DNA from 3 places in the Brevibacillus parabrevis genome. Region 3 is predicted to be linked to each of the others. Evidence: riboswitches for the same ligand, from Rfam matches in the RefSeq annotation. Region 3 holds a riboswitch; each other region holds the start of a gene.

Evidence for each region. A riboswitch is a leader RNA that binds a small molecule or an ion and turns the genes downstream of it on or off. The one in region 3 is predicted to bind lysine.
Region 1: another riboswitch for lysine. It lies ahead of IRJ17_RS24065 (aspartate kinase); the one in region 3 lies ahead of dapD (2,3,4,5-tetrahydropyridine-2,6-dicarboxylate N-acetyltransferase).
Region 2: another riboswitch for lysine. It lies ahead of IRJ17_RS26865 (amino acid permease); the one in region 3 lies ahead of dapD (2,3,4,5-tetrahydropyridine-2,6-dicarboxylate N-acetyltransferase).

What each region holds. Positions count from the first base shown of each region.
Region 1 covers NZ_CP064090.1:5,232,421-5,235,694, forward strand. Annotated here, with positions in the region: gene IRJ17_RS24065 (aspartate kinase) at 88-1,329, opposite strand; lysine riboswitch at 1,561-1,747, opposite strand; gene uvrC (excinuclease ABC subunit UvrC) at 1,834-3,274, opposite strand, start outside.
Region 2 covers NZ_CP064090.1:5,853,682-5,856,955, forward strand. Annotated here, with positions in the region: gene IRJ17_RS26850 (alpha/beta fold hydrolase) at 1-212, opposite strand, end outside; gene IRJ17_RS26855 (CGNR zinc finger domain-containing protein) at 453-1,010, opposite strand; gene IRJ17_RS26860 (DinB family protein) at 1,168-1,662, shown strand; lysine riboswitch at 1,780-1,966, shown strand; gene IRJ17_RS26865 (amino acid permease) at 2,080-3,274, shown strand, end outside.
Region 3 covers NZ_CP064090.1:3,031,068-3,034,341, forward strand. Annotated here, with positions in the region: gene IRJ17_RS14470 (EcsC family protein) at 1-427, shown strand, start outside; gene IRJ17_RS14475 (GNAT family N-acetyltransferase) at 424-969, opposite strand; gene IRJ17_RS14480 (flavodoxin) at 1,062-1,505, opposite strand; lysine riboswitch at 1,661-1,850, shown strand; gene dapD (2,3,4,5-tetrahydropyridine-2,6-dicarboxylate N-acetyltransferase) at 1,954-2,664, shown strand; gene IRJ17_RS14490 (aspartate aminotransferase family protein) at 2,679-3,274, shown strand, end outside.

The sequences.
Region 1 (3,274 bases), 2.2 Mb from region 3:
TCGCAGCGCAATAATTGTCAGGACTGGCGTGTCTTGTCAGGTCAAAAAGATGCCCCCTCTGCCTACAGGCGAGGGAGCATTCGCTGCCTAGATTCCGTGCACCACTGCTGTCTCTTCCACATCGAGTCCGTATGCCGAGTGCAGGCTGCGGACAGCAAGCTCAGTCTGCCCGGCAGGAATGACGCAAGAAACTTTGATGTCTGAAGTTGAAACCATTTTAATAGAAATTTCTTTTTCTGCCAAAACGCGGAACATCTCGGCGGCCACTCCCGGATTGTTGACCATGCCGGAGCCTACGATGGACACTTTGGTCAGGTTTTGCTCGTAATCGACTTTTTCGAAGCCAAGCTCTGCTTTGTGGTTTTCCAACGTGTCCAATGCCTTTTTCAAGTCATCCGCAGCAACCGTGAAGGAAATATTCGTCACTGCTGCGTCATAGGAGCTTTGAATAATGATGTCGACGTTCACCTGATTGTCCGCCAGCGTATTGAACAGGCGGGAAAGAGTCCCAACCTTCGCAGGCATACCGACAACCGTGACTTTTGCTACATCCTCGTCATGCGCGACTCCACTTACTACTCTTCCTGTTTCCATGTTGGCAACCTCCTCAACGTACGTACCTTCTTCGGCAGTAAAGCTGGAGCGGACGACCAGCCGTACTTTGTATTTCTTCGCGGCCTCCACCGAGCGCGGGTGAAGAACTCCCGCTCCGAGATTCGCGAGTTCAAGCATCTCGTCGTACGAGATCGTGTCCAGCTTGCTTGCCGCTGGCACCATCCGCGGATCGGCTGTGTACACACCGGACACATCCGTGAAAATCTCGCATTTGTCTGCATTCAAGCTGGCGGCCAGCGTAACTGCCGATGTATCCGAACCACCCCGGCCGAGCGTCGTAATTTCTCCTTCGTCGCTGAGACCTTGAAAACCTGCTACGATCACAACACGTCCGCGGCTTATTTCTGCCTGGATGCGCTCAGAATCAATTTGTTTGATTCGCGCCCGGCCATGAATCGCTTCCGTCGTGATTCCAGCCTGCCAGCCTGTCAAAGAAATCGCATCGTAGCCTTTCGTGTGCAAGGCCATTGCAAGCAAGGCGATAGATACTTGCTCCCCCGTGGTCAGCAACATATCCAGCTCTCGCTCGGACGGGTAGGCGCTGATCTGTTTGGCCATATCTACCAATACGTCTGTAGATTTGCCCATCGCAGATACGACGACCACCACATCGTGCCCTTCTTCTTTGTAACTGGCAATTCGATCTGCAACTCGTAAAATTCGCTCAATGGTCCCTACAGAGGTGCCTCCGTATTTCTGCACGATCAACCCCATGCGGCGTCTCTCCCTTTTCTCATATCCAATGATTGTAGAATGTATCTTTTGCTGCCGTTTTATGAATCTCTCTATTTTTACTGGAAAAAGTCTGTATAAAAAAGGCACCGACAAGGAATAAGTACCTGCCGCTGCCTACTGTTTCGACATACCGGTTCCTCCCTCCCAATTACACGCGGTCCATGGCAGCACATGACAAGGCAAATCCCTGTCACCGCTCACATCGACACACCGTGAGATAGCTCTCCATCTGGCGCCGGTCAAGAGCCAGATGACAGTCCTGCACTTGTTCAATGCAGACCCAGCATGGAGACAAACGGGTTTTTCTCCACACTTCGGCGAATCCCCCTTTCCCGTTCCCTTCACAGATACCCGATCTCAGGGTGGTACTCATGGTTTTCGCGCCTCTACCTCACTCCATAAATGGAAGTGAGGCTAACTATTCTGTTTGAAACGGATTATATCATGGGAATCCGAGCGGTTCAATCGCTTTTTGCAAAACCGTTACGATTCCAGCTTGCGCAAATGAGTGATGATCTCTCGGGCCAGCTTGTCGCCGATCCCAAGCTGCCGGAAATCCTCCACAGTCGCTTCGCGCATTTTTTTCAGCGAGCCAAAATGGGTAAACAACAGCTTGCGCCGCTTCTCGCCGATGCCCGGAATTTCATCCAGTTGGGAGGAGAGCATCGTTTTCGTCCGTGACTGTCTGTGGAACGTGATCGCAAAACGGTGAACCTCGTCCTGAATGCGTTGCAGCAAATAAAACTCATAGCTGTCCCGCTTCAGATTCACGGGTTCTGGCGGATCGCCGTACATCAGCTGCGCCGTTTTGTGCTTTTCATCCTTCGCCAAGCCGCAAACCGGAATGTACAGCCCCAATTCGTTCTCCAGGACGTCCATGGCAGCGCTGATTTGGCCTTTGCCTCCGTCGATGACGATCAAGTCCGGCAATGGCTGGTTTTCCTTCAGCAACCGCGAATAGCGTCTGCGGACAACTTCGCGCATGGACCCGTAATCGTCGGGGCCTTCGACCGTCTTGATCTTGAACTTGCGGTACTCCTTTTTGTCCGGACGACCGTCTGTAAACACGATCATCGCAGACACCGGCTCTGTTCCCTGAATGTTGGAGTTGTCGAACGCCTCGATCCGGTGGGGAACGCCAATCCCCAGCACGTGCCCCAAATTGTGCACAGCTTGAATCGTCCTCGCATCATCTTTGGACATCAGCGCGAACTTCTCCTGGAGGGCAATGCGCGCGTTTTCACAGGCCATCTCGACCAGCTCGCGCTTTTTGCTCCGCTTCGGTGTCAATACTTTGACCCCGAGCCATTCGCTAAGCAGCTCCGGCTCGCTTTCCTCCGGCAGCAAAATTTCTTTTGGCAGCGCGTTTTGCTTGTCGTAGTAAAACTGGGTGACGTACGACATGAAGTCTTCGCTTTCGCCGCCGTAATATGGAAAAGAGGTCGTCTGCCGCTCGATCATTTTGCCCTGGCGCATGTAAAAAATTTGAATGCACATCCAGCCCTTTTCTACCGCAAAGCCGATAATGTCGCGGTCTACCGTGTCGGTAAACGTGATCTTCTGCTTTTCCATCACCGCTTCAATGCTCTTGATCTGATCCCGCAGTTCCTTGGCCCGCTCGAACTCCATCGCTTCTGCCGCCTGTAGCATTTTCTCGGTCAGGCTCTGCTTCATCTGATCATGACCGCCGTCGAGGAATCGGCTAATCTCGTCAACCAGTCGCTGGTTTTCCTCTGCCGAAACCTCGTACACACAAGGAGCAAGACATTGGCCCAAATGGTAGTACAAGCAAACCTGTTTGGGCATGTTGCGGCATTTGCGCAAAGGATAGAGCCGGTCCAGCAGCTTCTTCACCTCGGAAGCATCGCCAGCGTTTGGATACGGGCCAAAATATTTGGCTTTGTCCTTCAGCACCTTGCGAGTA
Region 2 (3,274 bases), 2.8 Mb from region 3:
GGATATAAGATCAACCCTGGCTCCCGGGCTTCTCCGCCTTCAAAAGCAATCCAGTCGCCCGTATCGATAACGGTGATGCCTTCCCCTCCCTGCATCGCATCTTTGGCAGCCTGATCGTGCTGGTAAGGACGCAAATACCAGATCGCCGTACACGCTCCTACAAGCAAAAGCAAAACCAGTGCCCTGCGCCATATTTTCCGTTTGCGACTCATCCCGCCACCTCGCTTCCGGTCCCTTGTTACCTGCTTCTTATTATGCCTCCATTTTCCTTTCCATGTACGTCATTTGCATTTGCGGATTCGCGGGCTACACATACTGAAAGCATGACGCTTCCCATGCCGCGAAACGTTTGCTACAGCGATGGCAGCGACAGCAGATCGTGGGCTTCTCCCTGCTCTTTTGCCCAGACATGAAAAAAGGCGCAGTCTGTTTCTCTGCCCCTTTTCCTTCGCTCATTTTTTCTCCTTTTGCCGCTCCCGAAAACGGCGTACCTTCATCAGATTGCCGCACATTTTATCGTCGCACCAGCGCCGCACCCGGTTCCGGCTTTCATCGTAGAACACCCAGCGGCAGTCCTCGTTGTCGCAAATCTTGATCCGCTCCAGATGGGACGGAAGCAACAGCGTGGCAAAAGACCCGGCGATCCGCGCCATGACCAGTGGCCATCCTTCAATCGCGCTATGCCATTCCTGCGCATAAGTTGCTTCCTCTTCACTAGGCACGACGCGAACGTAAAACGGAGCTTTTGCCAGCGTCTCGTTCAGTTGCTCCAACTCCTCTTGCAGCAATGCCTCCCCGCTGACCACCTTTTCCAAAAGCATTCGCATATACTCGCGAAATTGCACAAGAACAGCGACGATTTCCTCGTCAAGCGGCAGCGGTGCCTGCAATTGGTGCTCTTGCAAAAACCATTCCTGCCATTCCCACTTTGCCAGGCGATTTTCCTTGCGGCCTGTCCCGCGCCAGTCACGCCAATCGCTGTTTAAAAAATCGATGCATAGCCATTGCACACTTCTCTTCCCCCATCTATTTTCGCTTCTTGTAGGTAACACCAACATATGGTAAGATCATCTTGTAACCGACAAAATTCATTTTGAGCGTTACAAACTTCTTCTTATTGCCATTATAGCGCTTCACCAATCTGTTTGACAGACGAGGAGGAAACACATGAATCGGATGGAATTGCTTGTTCATGAATGGGAGTGCACGTATGACAAAGAAGATTGGTATCCACCGCTCAAGCACGCCCTGGATGGCGTGACCGTGGCCCAAGCCAGCTGGCGTCCCGAAGGAGAGGCAGCGAACACGATCTGGGAAAATCTCAGTCATCTGCTCTATTTCAAAGAGCGTTTGCTGCACCGTCTATCCGGTACGGATTTTCCTGGTACGGCTGAGACGAACGATGACACCTTCCAACCATCCGGAGCGCCAGACGACGAAGCAGCTTGGCAAGCGGCGATACAGCGCATGGAAGAAGTACATCGCGGCATTCATGAAAAGCTCCGCTCCCTTTCTGACGATGCATTCGATCAGCCGCTGCCCACCATCTCCATCGGGCAAAGCGTGATGAGCATCATTTTGCACGACGCTTTTCATACGGGACAAATCGTGCAAATCCGCAAGCTGCAAGGCTCTTGGCCTGCGCGCAGGTCGTTTTTATAGCCCTTGCTCCCACTCTAGCAATATTTTGCAGCATAACTTTTTTCATTGATTAATAACGATCAATCTTATATAGTTGATAAATAAATCAACTTCATACATGTTATCCTCATCTTTCACGGTGAGGGTAGAGGTCGCGGCTTTTATGTCATCCTGTACGAGATTCAGAAGAAATCTATGACTCCAGGAAAGGGAAAAGCCGCCGAAGCTCATATCGCATCTCTGTGCGCGTGGGCTGGGGCTGTACCCGAAAGGGACAGAACTGTCACGTTTGCTTGCCGGGCAAACGTGGTGTGCTATCTTCAGTGAAGGCTTGGTGGGGATTGGATGATACCGCCCTATGCCGTTTTTTGGCTATTGGCGGTTTTTTCGTTTCCGACCGACCTTCTCAAAATCTTCGAAAGGTCGTGCAAGCATCTTATGTCACAGAATCAACTGCAACGTGGTTTGAAAGCCCGCCACCTGACGATGATCGCCATCGGCGGCTCCATCGGTACGGGCTTGTTCCTGGCGAGTGGAGGCTCGATTCACGAAGCCGGACCAGGGGGAGCTTTGGTCGCCTACATCGCTATCAGTATCATGGTTTACTTTTTGATGACCAGTCTTGGGGAAATGGCCGCCTTCATGCCTGTATCCGGCTCCTTTTCCACCTACGCCACCAGATTCGTCGACCCGTCACTCGGCTTCGCGCTTGGCTGGAATTACTGGTACAACTGGGCAATTACGATTGCGGTCGAACTGTCAGCCGCAGCTCTCATTATGAAATACTGGTTCCCGGATACTCCCGCCATTTTGTGGAGTGCCTTGTTCCTCGTCCTTATGTTTGCTCTTAATTTGTTGTCTGTCAAAGGCTACGGCGAATCCGAATACTGGTTTGCCTTGATTAAAGTAGTCACCGTCGTCGTCTTTATCATCATTGGTATTTTGATGATCTTCGGCATTATGGGTGGCGAAGCAGTCGGCTTCCAAAACTTCACCAAAGGCGATGCACCGTTCAATGGCGGCTTCATGGCGCTTCTCGGCGTCTTCATGATTGCCGGGTTCTCGTTCCAGGGAACCGAGCTTGTAGGGGTGGCCGCTGGTGAGAGCGAAGACCCTGCGCGCAATATCCCGAAAGCGATCCGCCAGATTTTTTGGCGCATCTTGCTCTTCTACATTTTCGCAATCCTGATTATCGGGTTGCTCGTTCCTTACGACAATCCGAATCTGATCAGCGGTGATATTACCGATATTGCCATCAGCCCGTTTACGATCGTCTTTGAAAAAGCCGGCTTTGCCTTCGCCGCCTCTGTGATGAATGCGGTCATCCTCACCTCCGTGCTGTCTGCCGGCAACTCCGGCATGTACGCATCCACCCGCATGCTGTGGGTGCTGGCGAAGGAAGGAAAAGCGCCAAAATGGTTTGCCAAAGTCACTCGCAACGGCGTCCCGATCAATTCCTTGATCATGACGGCTGCCATCGGTGCGCTGGCGTTTCTGTCTTCCCTGTTTGGAGATGGCGAGGTGTACGTATGGCTTCTGAACGCATCCGGCATGTCCGGGTTTATCGCTTGGCTCGGCATTGCCATCAGCCATTACCGCTTCCGCAAAGCGTACCTGGCACAAGGCCGCGACC
Region 3 (3,274 bases):
ATTGGCTATCGACATTCCGTTGCTTTTGGGCACCTCGTTGAAAGTATTGCAAGAAATGGCCCTCTGCTACGGATATCGGCCAGAAGAAAAGCGAGAGCGCCTGTTCGTGGTCAAGTGTCTTCAATTTGCTTCCTCGGATATTGTCGGGAAAAAAGCGATTTTGGCTGAGCTTTCCCGGTTTGACGAGCCAGCTGCGCAGAAAGACGTCATCGCGCAATTGCAAGGCTGGCGGGAGGTCGTCGTGACGTACACCGAAAATTTCGGGTGGAAAAAGCTGTTTCAGCTGGTACCGATTGCGGGTATTTTGTTCGGAGCGTACTTGAATCGTTCAACCGTACAGGATGTCGCCGAAGCGGGGAGAATGCTTTACCGCAAGCGGCGAATCCTGGAGCGATTGCGGGCACAAGAAACAGCGCAGCGTGATTAAGCCAGGTCTTCGGCTGTCAGCGCGAAAATCAGATGATCTTCCCACACGCCGTTGATCTGCAAGTAGTGCAAGGACAACCCTTCCTTGCGAAAACCGTTTTTCTCCAAAACGCGAATAGAGGCCGTATTGCGAGGCATGACAGCGGCTTGCACGCGGTGCAAACCGGCTTCTTGAAAGGCGAAAGCGAGAGCGAGCCTGACGGCGGCTGTCGTGTAGCCTTTTTGGTTGCAGCTTTGATCCATGAAGTAACCGATGGTCGCGTTTTGCCAGGCGCCGCGTACGACGTTTGACAGGGCAACACGGCCGATCATGTCGTCCGTTTCGCGCAGAAAGACGCCAAAAGCGTAGCCTGTGCCAGCGGCAAAGTCTTTTTCCGCCTGGGCGATTTGTTCCTGTTGGCCCGTGAGCGTCAAAAAGGAAGACGACCGAATCGGTTCAAAAGGTTGCAAAAAAGCATGATTACGCAGCCGAAGCTCAAGAAGCTCGGCTGCGTCGTCCATGCCCAGAGGTCGCAGATAGACCGTTTCTGTATGTAGCGTCATGATATCAATCCTCCCTGGAAAAAGTCGGATCGACATTGTACCATGACTTGATTTAAGTGGAAAGGCTTTTTCTTTTCAGCGGCCTTCTGGTCTTAGCCCAGCAATTCGGAGAAAGAAACGCCAAACGCCTTGCAGGTTTCCACTTCTTTCGCTGTAGGGGACAGCTCGATTTTCAAGCCTTCAAGTGGTGTTTCCGCACCGCGCTCGCTCGCCTTTTTCAAGAGAGTATCTACGGCAGCGCCAACGTGCTCGTAAGCGGAATCGCAGGAACCGAATGCGACTACTTTTTTGCCAGTCAGATCGATGTCGTCCATCTCTTCGTAGAAGTCCAGGCACTCGTCCGGAAGATCGCCGTCGCCCCAAGTGTAAGCGCCGAGCAGGATGCCATCGTAGTCCTCAAGTTCCTTGGCTGTTGCGTCCATCACTTCTTTTATCTCCAGCTCTTTTCCTGTGGATCGAATACCCTCAGCAATCGCTTCAGCAATTTCTTGTGTGTTTCCAGTCATGCTTGCGTAAACCATCAAAATGCGGCTCATAAGGTTGAAACCCTCCAAATAAGATAATGAAAATCATTCTCACAAAAATAAGATAATGAAAATGATTCTCGTTGTCAACGATTTTTTTTCTTTCTATAAAGCTGTTGCCACATGGGAATGATTTTGGTAGAGTTAAATGAAATTATAATATTGGAAGTCTAAATAGAGGTGCGCCGAAGAATAGTACATCTTTTCGTCATCTGCCGGGGGGCGGGAAAAGGAGGAAAGGCTAAAGCGCCGAAGCGGTTGTTGTTCCCCTCGAACAGCAGCGGCTGGGGTGGCTCATGAACAATGAACATCCTGTCACAAAAGACGATTGTCTTCTTGTGGAGCGCTATTTACGATTTGCTTGGGCAGTTTGGAAAGCAATGAGATAGCGAATGCACTCATTGCTTTTTTTAGTCAATTTAAACAAGGCAAGGTTTTGACCAAAAAGGAGGATTTACCTGTGAACATGATGGATGCAAATGAAATTATCGCGTTTATTCAAAAAAGCGAAAAGAAAACACCTGTGAAAGTATACGTGAAAGGCAATCTGGAGGGCATTGACTTCGGTGCCAGCGCAAAAACGTTCATCACTGGCTCTACTGGCGTCGTCTTTGGCGAGTGGAAAGAGATCGAGCCTGTTTTGGCTGCAAACGCCGACAAAATCGAGGACTACGTGGTAGAAAGCGACCGCCGCAATTCCGCGATTCCATTGCTCGATACAAAAGGCATCCAGGCTCGCATCGAGCCGGGCGCGATCATCCGTGACCAGGTTACCATCGGAAACAACGCGGTGATCATGATGGGAGCTTCGATCAATATTGGCGCGGTAATTGGCGAAGGCACGATGATCGACATGAACGTGGTTGTAGGTGGACGCGGTACAATCGGGAAAAATTGCCACATCGGCGCTGGTTCTGTCATTGCAGGCGTTATTGAGCCGCCTTCCGCACAGCCGGTTGTTGTCGAAGACGATGTCGTGATCGGTGCCAATGCGGTTATCCTCGAAGGCGTTCGCGTAGGAAAAGGCGCGGTCGTAGCAGCAGGCGCGGTCGTGATTGAGGATGTGCCGCCATACGTGGTTGTTGCGGGCACACCTGCTCGTGTCATCAAACAAATCGACGACAAAACTCGCTCCAAGACGGAGATCAAGCAGGAGCTACGTCAGCTGTAGGGGAGAGAGCTCACATGGACTGGCGTACGCTCGACGAACAATACATCGTCTCTTCTTATAAACGTTTGCCTATCGCGATCGCCAAAGGGGAAGGAAACTACCTGTACGATACAGCGGGCAACAAGTATTTGGACCTGTTTACGGGCCTGGCAGTCAATGTGCTGGGCCACTCCCACCCGCGGATTGTTCAGGCGCTGCGCGATCAGGGAGAACGTTTCCTGCACATTTCCAACGTATTTTTGAACCAGCCGGCGATCCTGTTGGCCAAGCGGCTGGTCGAGCAGACGATCCCGGGAAAAGTGTTCTTCACCAATTCCGGCGCAGAGGCGACCGAGTCCGCGATCAAAATGATTCACAAATGGACGAAGACCGACGGAGCCGGACGCGAAGGGATCGTCGTCTTGCGCAACAGTTTTCACGGCAGGACGCTGGGCGCCGTTCGGCTGACCAGGCAAGCGCACGTCTATCAAGATTTTCCGCAGCCGGATTTTCCCGTGTACGAGCTTGATCCGGAGGACACAGCCGGATTGCGCGCCATCTGTCGCGAGGCAAAGCCAGCAGCCGTCCTGATGGAGCCTGTTCTTGGCTCCGGGGGTGTCGTGCCTTTGTC